3 regions of the Paenibacillus sp. FSL H7-0735 genome follow, and region 1 is predicted to be linked to each of the others. Evidence: riboswitches for the same ligand, from Rfam matches in the RefSeq annotation. Region 1 holds a riboswitch; each other region holds the start of a gene.
What was found. A riboswitch is a leader RNA that binds a small molecule or an ion and turns the genes downstream of it on or off. The one in region 1 is predicted to bind cyclic di-GMP.
Positions count from the first base shown of each region.

Region 2: another riboswitch for cyclic di-GMP. It lies ahead of NSS82_RS12140 (DUF6612 family protein); the one in region 1 lies ahead of NSS82_RS02175 (anti-repressor SinI family protein).
Region 3: another riboswitch for cyclic di-GMP. It lies ahead of NSS82_RS03495 (transglutaminase-like domain-containing protein); the one in region 1 lies ahead of NSS82_RS02175 (anti-repressor SinI family protein).

Region 1 covers NZ_JBBOZH010000001.1:482,887-489,652, reverse strand. Annotated here, with positions in the region: gene NSS82_RS02215 (MDR family MFS transporter) at 1-331, shown strand, start outside; gene NSS82_RS02210 (PadR family transcriptional regulator) at 337-903, shown strand; gene NSS82_RS02205 (hypothetical protein) at 993-1,208, shown strand; gene NSS82_RS02200 (aldo/keto reductase) at 1,261-2,238, shown strand; gene NSS82_RS02195 (hypothetical protein) at 2,618-3,793, shown strand; gene sipW (signal peptidase I SipW) at 3,795-4,385, shown strand; gene NSS82_RS02185 (TasA family protein) at 4,476-5,084, shown strand; gene NSS82_RS02180 (helix-turn-helix domain-containing protein) at 5,254-5,583, shown strand; gene NSS82_RS02175 (anti-repressor SinI family protein) at 5,691-5,846, opposite strand; cyclic di-GMP riboswitch class I at 5,874-5,958, opposite strand; gene NSS82_RS02170 (2-oxoglutarate dehydrogenase E1 component) at 6,429-6,766, shown strand, end outside.
Region 2 covers NZ_JBBOZH010000001.1:2,698,093-2,704,858, reverse strand. Annotated here, with positions in the region: gene NSS82_RS12145 (NADH-dependent flavin oxidoreductase) at 1-783, opposite strand, end outside; gene NSS82_RS12140 (DUF6612 family protein) at 896-1,744, opposite strand; cyclic di-GMP riboswitch class I at 1,862-1,953, opposite strand; gene NSS82_RS12135 (RNA polymerase sigma factor) at 2,158-2,676, shown strand; gene NSS82_RS12130 (DUF4179 domain-containing protein) at 2,660-4,273, shown strand; gene NSS82_RS12125 (Cof-type HAD-IIB family hydrolase) at 4,399-5,199, opposite strand; gene NSS82_RS12120 (pseudouridine synthase) at 5,234-5,998, opposite strand; gene NSS82_RS12115 (RsmB/NOP family class I SAM-dependent RNA methyltransferase) at 6,001-6,766, opposite strand, start outside.
Region 3 covers NZ_JBBOZH010000001.1:784,005-790,770, reverse strand. Annotated here, with positions in the region: rRNA gene NSS82_RS03505 (23S ribosomal RNA) at 1-1,593, opposite strand, end outside; rRNA gene NSS82_RS03500 (16S ribosomal RNA) at 1,826-3,383, opposite strand; gene NSS82_RS03495 (transglutaminase-like domain-containing protein) at 3,751-4,560, opposite strand; cyclic di-GMP riboswitch class I at 4,574-4,654, opposite strand; cyclic di-GMP riboswitch class I at 4,729-4,811, opposite strand; gene NSS82_RS03490 (class D sortase) at 4,931-5,590, opposite strand; gene NSS82_RS03485 (GtrA family protein) at 5,693-6,100, opposite strand; gene NSS82_RS03480 (glycosyltransferase family 2 protein) at 6,087-6,766, opposite strand, start outside.

The sequences.
Region 1 (6,766 bases):
CATGCGCTCCCTTGGAATGACGCTGGGAATTACGATCTTCGGGATTATTCAGCGGAATAGCTTTACTAACAGTCTAAGCGATGCTTTTGGCGGTAGTGAACAGTCAGCAGCCTTCGGAGATCCACGCGCTGCGTTAACACCTGAAGCAAGAGCGAAGATCCCTGCTGAAATATTAGAGAAAATATCAAGTGCGTTATCCACCTCTATTGCACAAACCTTTATGTGGGCCTTGATTCCTGCAGTGCTCGGTCTAGTCTTTGTACTGCTCATGCCAAAAGACCGTCTTACCATTCCTGCTAAAGCTGTTCAGGCGTCAGAGGGCAAAAGGTAACCATTATGTCCATGAAATTAGCCATTTTAGGTTTACTGCTGGAGCGGAACATGCATCCCTATGAAATCACATTAGTGATGAAGGAACGTTCCATGGACCGGATCACCAAGCTGCAGATGGGATCACTCTATTATGCTGTGGATAAGCTTGCACAAGATGGTTATATAGAAGCTTTAGAGATCATCCGCAGCAGTGATCGGCCGGACAAAACAATCTATGCCATAACGGAGCAAGGTAAAGCTTTATTCGAACAGCTTATCCTGCAACAAATTAAGAAAAACGAACCCTTCTATCATCCGATGTATATGGCCCTGGCTATGTCCCGTCATATCGATCAGAGCAAGGTTGAGAAGCTGCTCGAGGAACGCCTCCGGGAAACAGAACATCAGGTTAATCTGGCTTATCAGGTATACGAGGAGCATATCTCCATCGTGCCTCGTTCTGCCCTGCATCTAATGTACGGTACATATGAGCACACCCTGACTGAGCTGAAATGGCTGCAGCGCCTATACGATGATGTTGTAGCACGCAAGCTAAAAGACATAGGGACACCGTTGAATTTAGAGGCCTAATGGCCTCTTTTTCTGTTTAAGGGAGTCAAAATACGTTTATTAACGAGCACAATATCCATTAAATCTCAAAGGAAGACGAGGCGGTAAAAATGACCCAAGAAAAACATCAGCTGAATAGTGGCAAACGGGATCACCCGGAACAATATCCAACAGAGAAAGAAAGTCTATTCGATCTTCATGAAAGTGAGCAGAATGTAGACCCGATTCCGATGGAAGATTTGACACTGGAAAAGCAAGAGGAAAAGAATAAAGAGGAGACCAAACACCGCTCTTCCAGCGACAAAAAATACCATACGGGCTTCTGAGAGTGTACAATAACTACAAGTACGCAATCATATTTTCCAAGGAGGAATCACATTGTTGAAAGCGTTACCTTTAAACAAGCGCGGGATTCCCGCAAGCCGCATTGCTTTAGGCTGCATGGGACTAGGCGGTGACTGGGACCATGAGCCGATTACTGCGGAGAATGTTAAACAAGGGCATGAAGCGGTCGATGCCGCACTTTCCATCGGCATCAACATGTTTGATCATGCAGATATTTACACTCGTGGCAAGGCGGAGAAGGTATTCGGTCAGATTTTTAAGGATCGTCCAGGACTACGTGAAGAAATTATAATTCAATCTAAATGTGGAATTAAGCTAATGGAGCCTGGGGACAGCACTAATACGTTTGATTTCTCTGGCCAACATATTCTGAACAGCGTGGATGGAATATTGTCACGACTTGGGACCGAATACATTGATATTCTTCTATTGCATAGACCCGATCCCTTAATGGATCCTGAGGAAGTAGCCTCCGCATTACATCAACTGAAGGCCGCTGGTAAGGTTCGCCATTTCGGGGTTTCCAATATGAGCGCCGCTCAGATCAAGCTGCTGCAGACTTATTGCGATGAACCTTTTATCGTAAACCAGCTGCATATGAGCTTGGCTAAGATCAGCTGGGTGGATGCTGGAATCAGTGTAAATCGTGAACCCTGGAAGGATATCATCTTTCCTGAGGGAACCCTTGAACATTGTCGAATGGAGAACATTCAGCTTCAAGCCTGGGGGCCACTCGCCCAAGGTCTATTTAGCGGGCGTTCATTAGAGGATCAACCGGAGAATATCGTCCAAACAGCAGCTATGGTCCAACAGCTTGCAGATGAAAAAGGAACAACACCCGAAGCCATTGTATTGGCTTGGCTAATGACACATCCAGCTGCCATTCAGCCTGTTATTGGAACTGTGAATCCGAAGCGTATTACTGCCTGTGCCGATGCGGACAAGCTGGAGCTTAGCCGTAAGGAATGGTACGACCTGTATGTTAGTTCACGTGGTTCAAAACTTCCGTAACATATACATTTATATTCTCAACTTCATTACTCCACTTATACCCGGCTCGCGTTTTTACTGCGAGCCGGGTATTTTTTTGCGAATCACCCTAATAGATCGTTCTTTATTGCGAATATATTTAGTAATCGAGCGATAAATAGAGTTATTCAGAGATAAATTATCATTTTTGTTCTTTATAGAGTACAAATGCGCGTTATTGGCAGTTTTCTTTTTGTTTTATTCCATGTATGATTCATTACAGAAGTTGTTCTTAATAAAGAACGATAATAACGAACCAAAGAAACAGACATTGAGGGGAGGTATTCCTCTGAGACCCAGATCAGCAAGGAGAAGACCTAGAAGAAACAGGAAAATTGGTTTACGTATACTGCAATCAGGAATGGCTGTCTCCGTCTTATTTCTATATACCTCGCAGCAAGTTGGTGGTACCTATGGAGGCTTTGGAGCTGCTGCGCAAACCACTAGCACGATTAGCTTTTGCGAAGTATTTCCGAATTCGATCAAGGCACTGCTTACAGAGTTCAAAGAGCATGTTAATCGAGCGCTCACTTTAAAAGAATCACTACAACCCTTTTCCTCATCAGCTAACTACTCGGACGTTTCGGGAATAGAAGGGATGTCGCTGGAAGAGCTTGATGTCGCTGCACAAGAGATTTCTTCGCAAATAGCGGCGCTTCAATCCCAAATAGATAGCGTTAACGAGCAACTGGCGGCTAACAGCCAAATTTGGAATCAAATCCACAATGAGCTAAGTGCAGCAGCAGCCTTACTCTTCCAGATAGGAGGATATATGACTTCTCTAGATTCAAACTGTCTAGAAATCAAGGATGAGCAATTTTTCAGAGATTTACAAAGCAGCCTGAATCAAAGCGGTGTGATCTCGGAATCCTTGAATGCTTCCTTAAATGGAGTTATTAGTTACCTAACCTCCATACACGATGTCGGTCTTCCATTCGCTTCGGTAGTTACCAGTGATGTTTATGGACAACTTGAATTACGCGAAGGAGAGTTCCCACAGCCACTGCCATTCCTGATTACCTTCACTCAACCAGATGGCGTGATCTCTAGCGACCTCACCTCCACTTATGAAGCTCTAAATACCGAATTGACTAACCTTAAAGAATCGGCAACCTCAGGTATCACTACCCTTCAAGATAAACTCCAAATGATCAGTCAGACTCGCGAGCAAAAACTAGAAGAGCTTGAAAAAGCTCGGCTAGAAGAAGAGCAAGCAAAGAAAGAAGAAGAAGCGAAGAAGGAAGAAGAACGTTTGGCTGAGGAGAAAAAGCAACAAGAAGCCGAGGATAAAGCGAAAGCTGAGGCAACCCCTCCAACGTCAGGTGAAGCTGCTCCGGAAGCCCCAAATAAAGAACAACCTGAAGCCCCAGCCACTGACCCGGTTAAGCCGGAAATTGGCGAAGAGCTCACAATTCCAAAAGATGTTCCTCAGCAAGAGGCTCCACAAGAGACGGCAAAGGCGGAAGACAGTACGACTACCCCGCCGGTAGCAACCCAAGCTCCTTCGGACCCTCAACCTGAGAAAGGTGGAGAATAAGATGCGAATTAAAAAAATTATCAATAATACCTTATCGAGCTTAATGCTTGTGATCTTTATTCTGCTGGTGGCAGCCGTAGTGTTATCCAAGGCCTCCGGTGGTGAACCTGCTTTCTTCGGATATGAGATCAAAACCGTACTCTCAGGATCGATGGAACCAGGAATTCAGACAGGCTCAATTGTCGCATTAAAACCCGGAGGGGATATGAATCGTTTCAAACCAGGCGATGTCATCACCTTTAGGAACGAAGATAATCTGCTCATTACTCACCGGATTGTAGAAGCGACCGTCAATAACGCTACTGGTGAAGCTGTTTATCGCACTAAAGGCGATAACAACGACGCACCCGACATGAACCCTACCAGTTCTGCGAATGTTGTAGCTCAGTATACCGGGGTCACTGTACCCTATGTCGGTTACGCTATGAATTTCGCGGTTTCCAAAGCTGGAAGTGTAGTCCTCATGATCGTGCCTGGCTTGATGCTTCTGCTCTATGCTCTGTATACCTCTTGGAAGGCTGTAGCTGCATTAGAAAAGAAAAATGCTGCCCTACTGCCAGCCTCACCGCCCCCAACAGAAACACAGCCCTAAGTTGATTGTCCACTTCCGCTTACGAACCGGAAGATACAATATATAAATTTTATAAAAAATTCAAACACAAATTTGAGGAGGAATTTTATTATGGGTATCAAGAAAACATTGGGTCTTGGCGTAGCATCTGCAGCACTGGGTTTATCATTAATCGGCGGAGGAACCTTCGCATACTTTAGCGACACTGCGCAAAGCACAGCTACATTCGCAGCGGGTACACTCGATCTGAACTCCGACCCTTCTGTCATCGTTAATATTCCTAACCTGAAACCAGGTGATACTGTAACTAAATCCTTCAAATTGAAAAACGATGGTTCGCTCGATATCGGATCTATCATTCTGAATACATCGACTCAAATCACGGATGCTAAAGGAGATAACTACCTGGATTTAGCCGAGTTCATTAAAGTTAAATTCCTTAGAAATAATGATAAAGGAGTACCTATCGTCTCTCCTGAAAATGTAGTTTATGAGACTACACTTGCTGCTTTAAAAAGTCAGCATCCGGATCTCGTAAAAAATACAGGTTGGGATCAACTCTTTACCGAAGCATCCGGTATTAAAGCCGGTACCAATGACAGCTTCTCCGTCCAATTCGAATTTGTGGAAAATAACCAAGATCAAAATATTTTCCAAGGCGATAGCTTAACACTGACTTGGGATTTCGTAGCTAAACAAGGTGCGAAAAAAGACTACTAAGATCAATAAAGTAATTTAATAAAATACTCGAAGAGCAGCAGATCCTGAATCCGGCCACGGATAAGCAGATTGCTGCTCTTCTCTTTACAATAAACTTTGTCCGATTTATTGATATTTGCTATACTAATAACAAAAATTACGGAGGGGCGTCAGCATAGTGCCACAGAATATGGGCCAACGTATCCAGCAGCTCCGCCTAGACAAGGGTTTCTCCCTATCTGAGCTTGCGGACAGAGCAGATGTGGCTAAGTCGTATCTTAGCAACGTGGAGAGAAACATCCAATCCAATCCATCCATCCAGTTTATCGAAAAGATCGCTGACGCGCTTCAGGTATCCATTCATGCCCTACTCTATGGAGAACCAAATGATGCAGAGGAATCACATTTAGATTCGGAATGGTTCCGATTGGTGCAGGAAGCTATGGACTCAGGCATTAGCAAACGCGAATTCAAAGAATTTCTGGACTATCAGAAATGGAAGCTCGATCAAAAGGATTAATACTTCCTACTAATCTGGTACGATCCTCTCTTCTACTAAATCATATCGAAAAAGGACACAGCGAAGAACCGCTGTGCCCTTTTTCGATATGTAACCCCTCTAATGTATTACTGCACGATCTGCACAGTTTTCTCATGAAAGAACTGGCGGATTTCATCTGCCTTAATGCCAGCCTTCTTAGCTGCTAATAATAAATGTACCCACTCTTGATCCAGATCAATAAACTGCTGTTCTCTGTTGCTACCCTGGTTGGACTTTTCCAAAAAATCTCCCCCTAAGATTTTACGTCCCCAGGCAATCCGGCTGTCATAGTATCTCTACCTTAGACCCGCGACTTTGTGCCCCTGCCTTTCGGCAAGTTTACCTTTTACTGGACCCTTTTCACGAAAGGATCTGCTTAAAAAACTATAATATTACTATCTGCAATAACATTATACAAAAAGAAAGCGGAAAAGTGTGTCGATTCCTGGTTACTTTCTATTTTAAAAACGAAAAATAAAAGATTTTTTTTCAAAGATCTTGTCCGATTATCACGATACTCGTCCGTTACATAAAATAAATTGTACTAGCAAAATAAATATTTACTGACCTAATAGTTAAAAATAAGGATAATAGAATCATTTTAATAGGCCTTTAGAATGGGTAATGAGAAGAAACACCCTTCTTTTCGTTAGAACAAGCTAACCTATACCATTTTGCGAACGTATTGGACGAAAGAATGAATTGATTACAGTGGCTGAAAGTAGCACAATAAGATGAGAAATGAAACCGCAATCATCACAGCTCCAGTAAGCGTTGACACAAAATGTCACTTATGGAGTTCATCCGTTAAGGAGGATGTATTCATGGCAGCCAAAGAGCCCTATAACGAATCCATTTGGAGTAAGTATTACGGACCCAATTTAGGCTACATTCAAGAAAGATATGAACAGTTTGTGAAAGATCCCTCCACCGTAGAAAATAATTATCGCGAGCTTTTTACAAATTCGGGACCCCCTCCCCTAACTCCGGATAGCGAACCGGCTCCTCAGCCGCGCATCTCGGGAGACACCGAATGGCTTAGAAAAGCAGTAAGAGCTTCCAAGCTAATCGCCAATATTCGTATATATGGCCATATGGCCGCTGAAATTGATCCGCTGGTACGCGATCAGAATCCCATGGCAAAATATCTTGAGCCTGAAAC
Region 2 (6,766 bases), 2.2 Mb from region 1:
AAAGGTGTCTGTGATTTTAATGCCAGGCTCTTCATATTCTTCTGGAGAAAAACGATAACCGACAATAAAATCCTTAACCTTTGAATTGTCAACGACAGCAATAACTGCATCCACTAATTGGTTAATGAAATTAAATCTTTTCTCTAAGCTTCCGCCCCATTGATCTTCACGACGGTTGGAGTGTGGAGAGAAGAATTGTTGGACTAAATATGTGTTTGCTCCATGAATTTCTACCCCATCAAATCCAGCTTGAATAGCACGTTGAGTCGCTTTTTTAAAATCCTCAATTACACCGAAAATTTCATCTTCTGTTAATGCTCTTGGAATTTCTGCATTCAGACGTTCGGCAGCAATGGCGCTGGAGGAAACGGGTTGTACGCCACGCAATATTTTTGAATCTGTCATTCTTCCTGCATGGAAAAGCTGTAAAATAGCTTTTGTTCCATTTCGTTTAATAGTAGATGCTAATCGGCTAAGGCTAGGAATAAATTGATCGGAGGAAACACTAAGTTCACCTTCCCATCCTTTTCCACCCTCCTGTACATTTGCTGCCGCAGTGATGACCGCACCTACTTCGCCCGTTCTTAGCGAATAGTATTTCAATTCATCTTGTGTTACTACACCGTCATAAAAGCTCATTCGGGTGGTCATTGGAGCCATAACCACTCGGTTTTTTAATGTCAGTCCTCTGCGAAAAGTTAATGCTGTGTCTAGTGCTATCATCTTTTTCCCAACTTTCATTAAATTATATTTAGATAGAATATTATATACATGCGCATACATATAAATTACAGCAATGATTTATTCTTGTCAACTAATAAAGAACTGCTGTTGAATACAACAAAAAGCGCTGTTCAGCGGAACAGCGCTTTTTGCTCGATATGAATCGTCCTTATTATTCTAGTTCGGCCGGTTTTACAATGGCTGTACCTTTATTATTCTTGGAATATTTAGCTTCGATTTTCGTGGTGTATGTATCTTTGGCTCCGTCACTTACCAGCACATAACTCAGATCGACTGTCAGCTTTTCCGTTTGCCAGGTCTTAGTATTGACGAATAATTTCCACGTTACGCTTTTGGGTTGAACTGTCTCACCATCCCAGAGGTTCTCCTGGTCATAGAGTTTGATTATCCCCTTAGCTGCTGTCGGATCGGTTACCGTGAATTGTAAGACCGTTTGTGCGCCAGCCGTGCTGACTTTCATGGATTTTTTATAACTTTTGACCGAATCAAGCATGGAAACAGGATCGTATTGGCCTTTAGAGTAAAAGGCATCCCATTCCGTTTTCTCCAGTCCAAGCCAATACTGTGCATCAGGATCGATCGGCTCCCCGTCATCGTCGTAACCTTCATCTTCAGATTCATCGATCAGTTCACTTCCGTCTACAAGATAGTAAAACTCCTTGTCATTGGCATATAGACTGTACGATGTTTCTAAAAGACTACTAGCGACAGTGCCTGCTGCGGCAAAATTCGGCAGACGGTTGATATCCAGCTTCAGAGTGTTGGTGTTGCTGATACGCACCCCGCCGCTTTGAATATCCTGTTTTTTGGTCACATCCAGATGGAAATTCTTTATTGCTTTGGAGGCTGCCGTTACTTTGCTGATCATCTGATCCGCGGTTACTACTGTTGAGGTAGCTGCAGACACTACTCCTGGATTAGACATCCATCCGATCGTTCCGGACAGCAATAAAGCACCTACTGCCAAACTAGTACCTATTGTTTTGAAAAAACTGTTCATGTACTTCCCCTTTCGGCCCCTTGCGATAATGTAACGCCGTATAGGTCGAAATAATAAAAGAGCTCAAAATAGACTACATATTCTTAGAGCAATCCTTTATGCTTCATAAGACATCCCTATGGCGGCCTGGCGATCATTTCCTTCTGTCGAAAGGCTTTAGACCCATGGCTTTGTGTCATCATCTTTCGATGATTTTACCTTTAACGCGGACATTCAATTAGTTTTAATTAGATTATGGACGCATGTCCCACCGCTAATTTTATCATGGTTATAATTACCTGTAAACGACTTATCTTCCATTCGAATTCGCTATGATACTCAGAAGAAATACTACAATCAAAATGAAAATTGAACGATTACATACGCTTATAAGTCTTATTAATGAGAACAGCAAAGACAGGGGGTGCAGCAAAATGAGTGACCGGGAAATTTTTGAGCTCTATAAAGAACAAGTATATTATTTTTGTTACTACTTAATGAAAAATCAGGCAGATGCGGAGGATATTTCCCAAGAGGTATTTGTAAAAGTTATCTTAGCGGATAAGTCGAAGGTAAGAAACTTGAAATCTTGGATTTTACGAATTGCTTCAAATGAGTGCAACAGTGTGATCAAAAGGCGTAAGACGGGGTGGATGAAAGAAGTACGTAATTATTTACTATCCAGGTCTGAGGAATCAAACCCTGTAGAAAAACGTTTGGATCGACAAGAAACTAAAAAAGAATTACAAGGGTTATACAGTCAGCTTCCCGACAAAATCAGAATGGTAGTAGTCCTTCGTTTTATCAACGAATTGACTGTACCCGAGATCTCTAAAGTTATGAGCATACCCGAAGGAACTGTAAAATCCAGACTGAACAAGGGACTTAAAATACTAAATAGAATGGGTGGAACCCAACTAAAGGAGCTGAATAGTAATGAGTCTCTATCTTGAAAAAGATAAACATATTCTCCGACCGGATTATGATTTGATGTGGACTGCCATAGAACAAGAAGCATATAAACGTCAAAGAAATCTGTATGCCTCCCAGAATACTCCTAGGTCTAATAAAAAGGTTGTTCCTATCAGTATTGTCTTCTCTTGCCTCTTACTTGTAGCCATTCCTGTATTCGCTAGTATGACGATTAATTGGGATAAAATTGGTGGTCGAAGTGTGAGCAATGCATTAAATAACGGCATCGGTCAACAGTATAATCTTCAAACTTCCAGTTCAGGAGTAACAATGAATTTGAACGGTGTTGTAACTGATGGAGAAAAAATGAAAATGCTGTTATCACTTGATACTAACTCTGATCTATCCCAATATACTGGATTTGCTACAGAGGAAAACCTCATGACTAGTGAATCCGGTGCCAAGGCAAAGGTATACGGTTATTTAGAATACGATCCTGAAAGCCAGAAACTCATTGGAGTATATGAGACACCTGATACATTAAAGGATGATAAAAAGGACTACAGGTTTGAAGCTCGGAATCTCATTTTTTACCGTGATCGGAATATTCCCTTACAATCTAATCATAAAGCAGGGGAAACTATCGATACTGGAGTTAAGCAATATCCAAGCATTCAAATCGAATCCGTTCGACATGTTTCCAATCAAACCATTATCCGTTACAAAGTCGCTGCATCACCATCTGACTTAGGACGGGGTAACCCCCATTTGGTAGTTAGTACTGGTGGTCAAGAGAATGAAGCAATTCCAACCATCATGCCTAACGAAGGATCGGATTTATTTATTGAACAGGTTTTCAATATAACTGAATCAGATTGGAAGGAAGCTAGTCTTCATTTTAGTTACATTGAAGAAGCGAAACGATTTTCAGGTACGTGGAAGTTCGATTTTAAAGCAGATGGACAAAAAGCAAGTGAGGCGATTTACACTAAGAAACTGTATAACAATCCTGAATTTCAAGAAAAGACCGGTATAACCTTAGATCAGCTAGTCGTTACCCCTTTGGATATCCAAATTCTAATAGATGAAAATGATTCTCTTAAAAAAGGAATTGTCCACTATAATACCGCTCAGTTGGTTATAGGTGATCAAACAATCACTGGGGGTTGGAATTTGAAGGGAGATCATTCCGAAAGCTACCAGCATTTATTTCAATTCGAATCTCCGGAATGGTATAACGACTGGTCCGATGTTCCAATGAAACTTATATTAAAGGATGCTGTCATTGAGAAACGTGATACTACTAAGAATTGGATCTCTATAAACAAACCTAAAGAAGAAAAGCAGTTCACTTCACTTGATGTCGATGGGTTAAAAATTGAATTCACTTACTATACTGAGGGGGAAAATTTGATTGTCGAATCAACATCCAAATCTTCTGGCTTCAAAAGCGTTAACCAAACTACGTTACGGATTAATGGCAAAGAAGTTGTGCCAGAAATTACACCTAAGGGCATGATATCTACAGGAACTAATATTGATAACTACAAAGATATCCCTTTCGACGAAAAAATCGAACTGAACCCTGGTATCTATAAATATAGCGATCCTAGCCGGAACGAGGAAATTAAACTTTAATACAGGAAGTTAATCTAAGGGCGGATTATTTTTAATAGAATCAATTCTGTTTATGTATCTCTTTTATTTCCTTCACAACAAAAAAAGCATAGAACGGACTCAAGTCCGCTTTATGCTTTCCATTATTAAGATAAACAATATTTAACCAGCGCATCTCGCACACCATGCTCGTTGTTAGACCCCGTTACAGCATTCGCTGCCGCTTTGACCTCAACCGGAGAATTATCCATCGCAACCCCCATACCCGCGTATGTAAGCATAGAAATATCATTAAAATAATTACCGATCGAAAGAACTTCCTCTTGCGGAATTCCCAGCTTCACAGCCAGATTCTTCAAGGCATTGCCCTTGGAGGCTTCCGGATGCATCAAATCAACGAAAAATTCCCCACTGCGCAAAATATTGTACTCATGGGTCCAAGTACGCCATTCACGTTCAGCTTCGTCAAGGATTTCTGATTGTGTAAATACAGTAAACTTAACAACCGGTTCACGGAAATCTTCCCATGCAGGCAGTGTAGCCGGTACGATACGGAAGTGTTCATACATATAATTAGCTTCTTTGGTCAGGTTTTCTACATTATCTACATACATATCAAAAGCCGTATTCACATCATAATGAATATCATGCTTTCTACAATAATCAATATAAGGGTCAAGACCACGAGCATCCATACCATATTGATGAAGTACTTCCCGATCTTTCACACGAACTGTAGCAGCTCCGTTATGACCCAGCACATAACCAGACAACCCCATTTCCTCCATAAAAGGAATCGAGTTCTGCGGACTGCGGCCGGTACATAACACGATTTGCCCGCCAAGACGCGTAACCTCAGCAATGGCTTCTTTATTCTCAGTGCTCAAGTGGTGATCATCATTCAACAGTGTACCATCCACATCTAGTGCAATCAGTTTGTATCTCATACTCCCACCATCCTTGTCTTTCTTTTTCTATATATTATTGTTCTGGTGCTTCTGTACTTAAGAGTGCCAGTTCCTCTAGCGTAAGTTCCCGGCTAGCTCCCAGTGGCAGACTTTCGTCCAGCCTCAATTCTCCCATAGATACTCGTTTCAGAAAAGTGACTTTTTTGCCGACAGCTTGGAACATTCGCTTCACCTGGTGAAACTTTCCTTCTGTGATGATCAGCGAAATATGGGAGATTACTTTACTGCCACGTTCTCTTCCCAATATAGTTAGCTGTGCAGGTAAAGTAACATATCCATCTTCCAGCTCGACACCTGCCGCAAAAGCCGCTACATCGTCTGCATCTACGTCTCCCTCAACTGTAGCTTCATAAGTCTTAGGGACATGCTTGCGTGGCGATAGTAGTTCGTGGGCAAGCTTTCCATCATTGGTGAGCAGAAGCAGCCCTACTGTGTCCTTATCTAACCTTCCTACAGGAAAAGGTTCAAACTGTACATCTTCCTGCTTTAAAAGATCCAGAACGGTCCGATCCCGCTTGTCCTCTGTTGCCGACAGAACTCCCGGTGGCTTATTCATCATAAGATAAATAAATTCACGATAGGTAACAAGCTCGCCGCCAACCACAATTTTATCGTGATAAGGGTCTACATGAAATCCACTATCCTTGACGACTGCACCATTCACGGTAATTAAACCTTGCTTGGCTTGTTTACGAATATCGCTGCGTGATCCTACCCCCATATGGGACAATACTTTATCTAAACGCTGCTTTTTTGCAGTTTTCCCTGATAGGCTCATTCTTACATCCACCTCCAGCCTGCGGGATATTCATTCTTGAGCACACCGTCCTGCCACTTCCCCCAGCCTGCACTATAACCATCTATGCAGACCAGTACGTATCCTTTTTGGGTAGTTCCTATTTTAATAGAGAGACGTTCTTGACTAATCAACAATGTCTCTCCTTTAAGATAGGAAATAGCTTCATTACTCGTACTGGAAAGTGAGACACTTCGGCAGCTCTCTTCAGGGTGTAACGCGGTAGCCATTGGATGTCCTGGGATAAATCTGCCGTTACGGACATGTCCTACATACCATCCTGGACGAATCGCCTTTAATCCATTTAATCTTTCCTTAGGTAGTGGGGAGATGTACAGATGATCACCGAAGAAAATCGGATACCCTTTTGGCTCCCAGCCAAGCTGATCTTTTATAAAATCTCCATATGCAGCCAATGCTTGCTCTTCTCCTGAACCTTGACGGCCACGTTCAGCGCCAGCAGCAGATTTATTAGAGAACTTACCTTCTTTCCCTCGTCTGGCTTCTGGTTTGTTTGCGGATTTAATATGAGCAGTGCCTTTTTTATTCGTATTCCGTGTAACTGCGCTCAACTTAACTTCGGCTTGATCACGTTCCTCCGCAGATACCTTTGGCCCTACATGCTGCAGCACAGCCATGAAATGTCCTTCACCTTTTACTTTATGCGGCCATAGTCTTGCCGTCCCTGATAATTCTCCAAAACCTGGAGCAAACGAGCCAGTACCTCCAACTGTAATCACCGAAAACTGT
Region 3 (6,766 bases), 300 kb from region 1:
CTACTATAATTTTCGCTCCCCATCACAGCCCAGCCTTAATGATGTGCGGATTTGCCTACACATCAGCCTCACTGCTTAGACGGACATCCATCAGTCCGCGTCACTACCCTCCTGCGTCACCCCATCGCTCATAGCGGATTACGGTGGTACAGTAATTTCAAACTGTTGTCCTTCGACTACGCCTTTCGGCCTCGCCTTAGGTCCCGACTTACCCTGAGCGGACGAGCCTTCCTCAGGAAACCTTGGGCTTTCGGCGGATCAGATTCTCACTGATCTTTTCGTTACTCATACCGGCATTCTCACTTGTGTAGTGTCCAGCGCTCTTTTCAGTACACCTTCAACCCCTACACAACGCTCCCCTACCCCAGATGCAAAGCATCTAGCCATAGCTTCGGTGGTGTGTTTAGCCCCGTTACATTTTCGGCGCAGAGTCACTCGACCAGTGAGCTATTACGCACTCTTTCAATGGTGGCTGCTTCTAAGCCAACATCCTGGTTGTCTGTGCAACTCCACATCCTTTCCCACTTAACACACACTTGGGGACCTTAGCTGATGGTCTGGGCTGTTTCCCTTTTGACAATGGATCTTAGCACTCACTGTCTGACTCCCGGCAATAAGTATATGGCATTCGGAGTTTGACTGAGCTTGGTAATCCTTGCGGACCCCGCACCCAATCAGTGCTCTACCTCCACTACTCTTATACCGAGGCTAGCCCTAAAGCTATTTCGGGGAGAACCAGCTATCTCCGAGTTCGATTGGAATTTCTCCGCTACCCCCACCTCATCCCCGCACTTTTCAACGTACGTGGGTTCGGGCCTCCAGTGCGTGTTACCGCACCTTCACCCTGGACAGGGGTAGATCACACGGTTTCGGGTCTACGTCCACATACTAAGTCGCCCTATTCAGACTCGCTTTCGCTGCGGCTCCACCTTCTCGGCTTAACCTTGCATGTTAAACGTAACTCGCCGGTTCATTCTACAAAAGGCACGCCATCACCCATAGATCGGGCTCTGACTTTTTGTAAGCACACGGTTTCAGGTTCTATTTCACTCCCCTTCCGGGGTGCTTTTCACCTTTCCCTCACGGTACTGTTTCACTATCGGTCGCCAGGTAGTATTTAGCCTTAGCAGATGGTCCTGCTGGATTCATACGGGGTTTCACGTGCCCCGCACTACTCGGGATCCGTCTCGGAGAGAACACAGTTTAGGTTACAGGGCTTTTACCTCTATCGCGGGCCTTTCCAGACCTCTTCACCTACCATATTCCTTTGTAACTCCATGTGAGACGTCCCACAACCCCAAGAGGCAAGCCCCTTGGTTTAGGCTGTTCCGCGTTCGCTCGCCGCTACTGACGGAATCACTATTGTTTTCTCTTCCTCAGGGTACTTAGATGTTTCAGTTCCCCTGGTCTGCCTCTACACACCCTATGTATTCAGGTATGAGTAACTGCGAATTACCACAGCTGGGTTTCCCCATTCGGACACCCCCGGATCAAAGCTTGCTTACAGCTCCCCGAGGCAGTTTCGTTGTTCGCCACGTCCTTCGTCGGCTCCTGGCGCCTAGGCATCCTCCGTGTGCTCTTATTAGCTTAACCTTGATTTTTCCGAAGAAAAATCTCACTAATAACATTTACTTGTTTGCACAAGTTGCTAAAAGATGTTCTAAAACGCAAATTCATTTCGGTATCCAGTTTTCAAGGATCAAGTCTTACTTGAGAGCTTAAACTCTCAAAACTGAGCAACGAGTGAGTAACAGGCCTAAACCTGAGTTTTGGAAGCTGAGCTTCCGATTTGAATGTCTTCATTGCAGAAGACGATTCTCCATAGAAAGGAGGTGATCCAGCCGCACCTTCCGATACGGCTACCTTGTTACGACTTCACCCCAATCATCTACCCCACCTTCGGCGGCTGGCTCCCTTGCGGGTTACCCCACCGACTTCGGGTGTTGTAAACTCTCGTGGTGTGACGGGCGGTGTGTACAAGACCCGGGAACGTATTCACCGCGGCATGCTGATCCGCGATTACTAGCAATTCCGACTTCATGCAGGCGAGTTGCAGCCTGCAATCCGAACTGAGACCGGCTTTGATGGGATTGGCTCCACCTCGCGGCTTCGCTTCCCGTTGTACCGGCCATTGTAGTACGTGTGTAGCCCAGGTCATAAGGGGCATGATGATTTGACGTCATCCCCACCTTCCTCCGGTTTGTCACCGGCAGTCACTCTAGAGTGCCCAGCATTACCTGCTGGCAACTAAAGTTAAGGGTTGCGCTCGTTGCGGGACTTAACCCAACATCTCACGACACGAGCTGACGACAACCATGCACCACCTGTCTCCTCTGTCCCGAAGGCCGCTGCTATCTCTAGCAGATTCAGAGGGATGTCAAGACCTGGTAAGGTTCTTCGCGTTGCTTCGAATTAAACCACATACTCCACTGCTTGTGCGGGTCCCCGTCAATTCCTTTGAGTTTCAGTCTTGCGACCGTACTCCCCAGGCGGAGTGCTTACTGTGTTAACTTCGGCACCAAGGGTATCGAAACCCCTAACACCTAGCACTCATCGTTTACGGCGTGGACTACCAGGGTATCTAATCCTGTTTGCTCCCCACGCTTTCGCGCCTCAGCGTCAGTTACAGCCCAGAAAGTCGCCTTCGCCACTGGTGTTCCTCCACATATCTACGCATTTCACCGCTACACGTGGAATTCCACTTTCCTCTTCTGTACTCAAGCCACCCAGTTTCCAGTGCGACCTCAGGTTGAGCCCAAGGTTTAAACACCAGACTTAAATAGCCGCCTGCGCGCGCTTTACGCCCAATAATTCCGGACAACGCTTGCCCCCTACGTATTACCGCGGCTGCTGGCACGTAGTTAGCCGGGGCTTTCTTCTCAGGTACCGTCACTCCGGTAACAGTTACTCTACCGGACGTTCTTCCCTGGCAACAGAGCTTTACGATCCGAAAACCTTCATCACTCACGCGGCGTTGCTCCGTCAGGCTTTCGCCCATTGCGGAAGATTCCCTACTGCTGCCTCCCGTAGGAGTCTGGGCCGTGTCTCAGTCCCAGTGTGGCCGTTCACCCTCTCAGGTCGGCTACGCATCGTCGCCTTGGTGGGCCGTTACCCCACCAACTAGCTAATGCGCCGCAGGCCCATCCCTCAGTGACAGATTGCTCCGTCTTTCATTCTTCTCTCAGGAGAAAAAAGAAATTATCCGGTATTAGCTACCGTTTCCGGTAGTTATCCCAGTCTGAAGGGCAGGTTGCCTACGTGTTACTCACCCGTCCGCCGCTAAGTTATTTTGAAAGCAAGCTTTCAAAATAACTCCGCTCGACTTGCATGTATTAGGCACGCCGCCAGCGTTCGTCCTGAGCCAGGATCAAACTCTCCAATTAGTATTGAAAAGAGCGATATGCTCATTTTGAAACATCTGACGAGAAAATTAATTCTCTAATTTTGGATATCACTTACGTGATTTCCTACTCACTCGTTGTTCAGTTTTCAAAGATCAAGTTCTCGTTGACGCCGTTTAATGTCTCAGCAGCAACTCTTATAATATATCATGTTGTTTTCAGAAATGCAAGCTTTATTTTTCGAAGCTTTTTATCAGCCTCGTCTGTATCGCCTGTACGCTGTCTAACAACGCTTACCTATAATACCCCAACTATTAATAGAAAAGCAACCCCTAATATAAAAATAAACAACTAGCTTAATAATTAAGCTAGTTGTTTATTTAATAGAGTTATGTTTCTAGCGGCGAATTTAATAGTATTTTGCCGCAGTATATTTGCTTGAGGCTTTAATTAAATCGGTTTTCTTATCACTCTTTGCAAGTCCTGCATCCACTGTAGTATCAATGGTAACCCACTTCCCATTAAGCAATACTTCGTTCCAGGCATGATATTGCGTAACGTAGCTTGTATTCCCCATTACCAACTTAGCAGGAACATCTACACTCCGCAGCATTGCGGCAAAAAGAGAAGCGTAATCATAGCAAATCCCTTTTTTAGTAGTCAATGTCTTATCGATGCTTGGAATATAATCAGTAGTTACACTATTAGCAAGAGAGTAGTCATATTGTACATTCGCAACTACATAGTTATAGATCGCTTTAACTTTCTCTTCGTCTGTTGTTTTGCCTTGTACTAATTGTTTAGCTTTGACAATCGCTTTATCAGAAGAACTCCATTTCACATTCTGTACGGAGCCCAAATATACGGAATTCGAGTCACTCATGGTTACGTCTACTACTTCGGAATATAACGCTTTGTATTTATTACCGGTTGTGTTCTCCAGAACCGAAACCTTATAAGTCCCATTTCCTTGTTGCAAAGGGAAGTCCTCAGCTTGTCCAGAAGCATACAAGTTATAAGTATAGCTGCTGTTATCTTTGGTGATCATGAGTTTGATTCTTTTATCTTTCGGAATATCATAGTTAATACCAATAACACCTTGAGCCACTTTGGATGTAATCAACCAGCTGGCATCTGCACTTGCAGCTTGAGCTGTACTTACCGGAACTGAAGTCATTAGGACGAACAACGCCACCAGCATAAAATATACCTTTTTCACGGATAAAACTCCTTTCGGTAGCTGGCTGCCATCCTTTCGGGAAGGCCCTTTAGCTTTGCGTCCCTACCTTTCGATAGGTTTGCCGTTATCGTATAAGCTCTATCTGTTCTAGCTTTACTAGATATAATTGATAGAATCCATTTGAAACAAACAAAAAAAGCCTCTTCATTCGGTAGCTGGCTGCCATCCTTTCGGGAAAAGGCCCTTTAGCTTTGCGTCCCTACCTTTCGGAAGGTTTGCCGTTATCGTGTTTAGCTTTTATAGTATAATACTATCATATTTATAGTTGTGAACAAGACCTAATTTACTAGATTACCCATTATTTTATAAATATCTCCCGGTATTTGTGTTTTCTTGTCATTCACTATTCTCATTTTGTTAATTTAGCATGAACAATCAGCCGATGCGTTGGATTCACTAGCGGATCACATGTAATCAGAGTAAGAATCTTATCCTTGTCATTCCCGTCAAGAACGGAGACATCACTCGGATCTACAACAGAAATATCGTATACCTCATAGTTAAACACCTGATCACTAGTCTTTACCGTGATAACATCCCCCACAACAACCTCATTCAATCTGTTAAACAAACGACCCGTAGTTCTAGCCCGATGCGCCGCGATTGCAGCATTTCCGATCTCTCCAAGGGGTGCCGTTTCTTTCATATGGGCTGCAGCATGTTTCATATTAGCTTTTGTAGCCCCTTCTAATACAGGCAGCTTCAAATCAATCTTACCGATTTCAATTAGTGCGATTACTTTGCCACCGACCTCAATCTCCGGTTCAGGCTTTTCTGTCTCTTGGGGTTGGGACTGTGCCTGAGCATCCAGAACCGATTCCTCTGCTAACAGCTGAGTAACTTCAGCATACCTGCTCTTCAAATCTGGCTGGGGAGTACTATCGGCAGTGCTTAGTTCAGCCGTTTCTAATAACTTCTCCTGCTGCCTGTCGTTGTACCATTCGTTAGCTGTCGGATATAACATGATAAGTATCCCAGCCAGTATGAGTAGATAGGAGAATTTACGCAATGTTATTCACCTCCGTATATTGTTTCTATGGTTATATACAAATCAAGCAGAAACAGCTACTTGCCTTTAAGCATAGCAACTCCTTCTGCCTGAAATTAATGTTTAAAATACCCATTTACGACTTCCAAAGAAATTGATGATCACCGTGATAAAGGTAACCAGCACCTTGGAGATCAAGACTTGAATACCTAGTCTGTCTGTCAACAGATGCATTAGCAGCAGTGATATTCCGAGCACTACCAGATTCAGCACGATAAACTTGACCAGCTGCACGCGGTCGAAGCCTTCTTTATTCCCCCGGTTGCGATCACGAAAGGTTACTTTTTTATTCAAAATAAAGCTATTCGCCGTACCTGCACTATAGGAGATCACCTGCGCCAATGCGTATACCATCCCTAGTGAATTCAACAATGTGAAAATCACAAAATCAATAAGCGTATTGAGCAAACCTACGGCATTAAATTTAAGGAACTGTATGAATGCAGCACGCAAGTTCTTATCTGACATCATTGTGGTCCTTCCGGCGGTCCAGTTGTTCTTCGTTCTGGTAGCCTTTAGTCTCACTAACAATGTATAGCGGTCTATCTTTAGACTCGTCATAAATCCGTCCGATATACTCCCCAATCACACCTAACAGCATCAGAACGATACCGTTAAAGAGCAGATTGACGCCTACAATGGAAGCCCAGCCCGGAACCGTCCAGGAGGTGAAAAATATCTTTTGAAACAAGACGAAAAATAAATAGAGAAAGCTAGAGAATGAAAGGAAGAATCCAATATACGTAGCAATCTTAAGCGGCTTATGTGAAAAAGAGGTGATGCCATCTAACGCAAAACGAATCATTTTCTTCAGCGGATATTTGGTTTCTCCGGCAAAACGTTCTTCCCGTTCATATTCCACCATAGTCTGCTTGAAGCCAACCCAGCTCACCAAACCTCGGACATAGCGGTTCTTTTCTTTAAGTCCCCGCAGGACATCACATACCTTACGGTCAATAAGACGGAAATCGCCTGTATCCGTAGGAATATCCACACTTGTCATACTGCTGAGCAGGCGGTAAAAAAGCTTCGCGGTGACCTTTTTGAACATCGTTTCTCCGTGGCGCTTCAGGCGTTTCGCATATACAACGTCGTAGCCCTCTTTCCACTTCTCGATCATTTGCAAAATGACCTCCG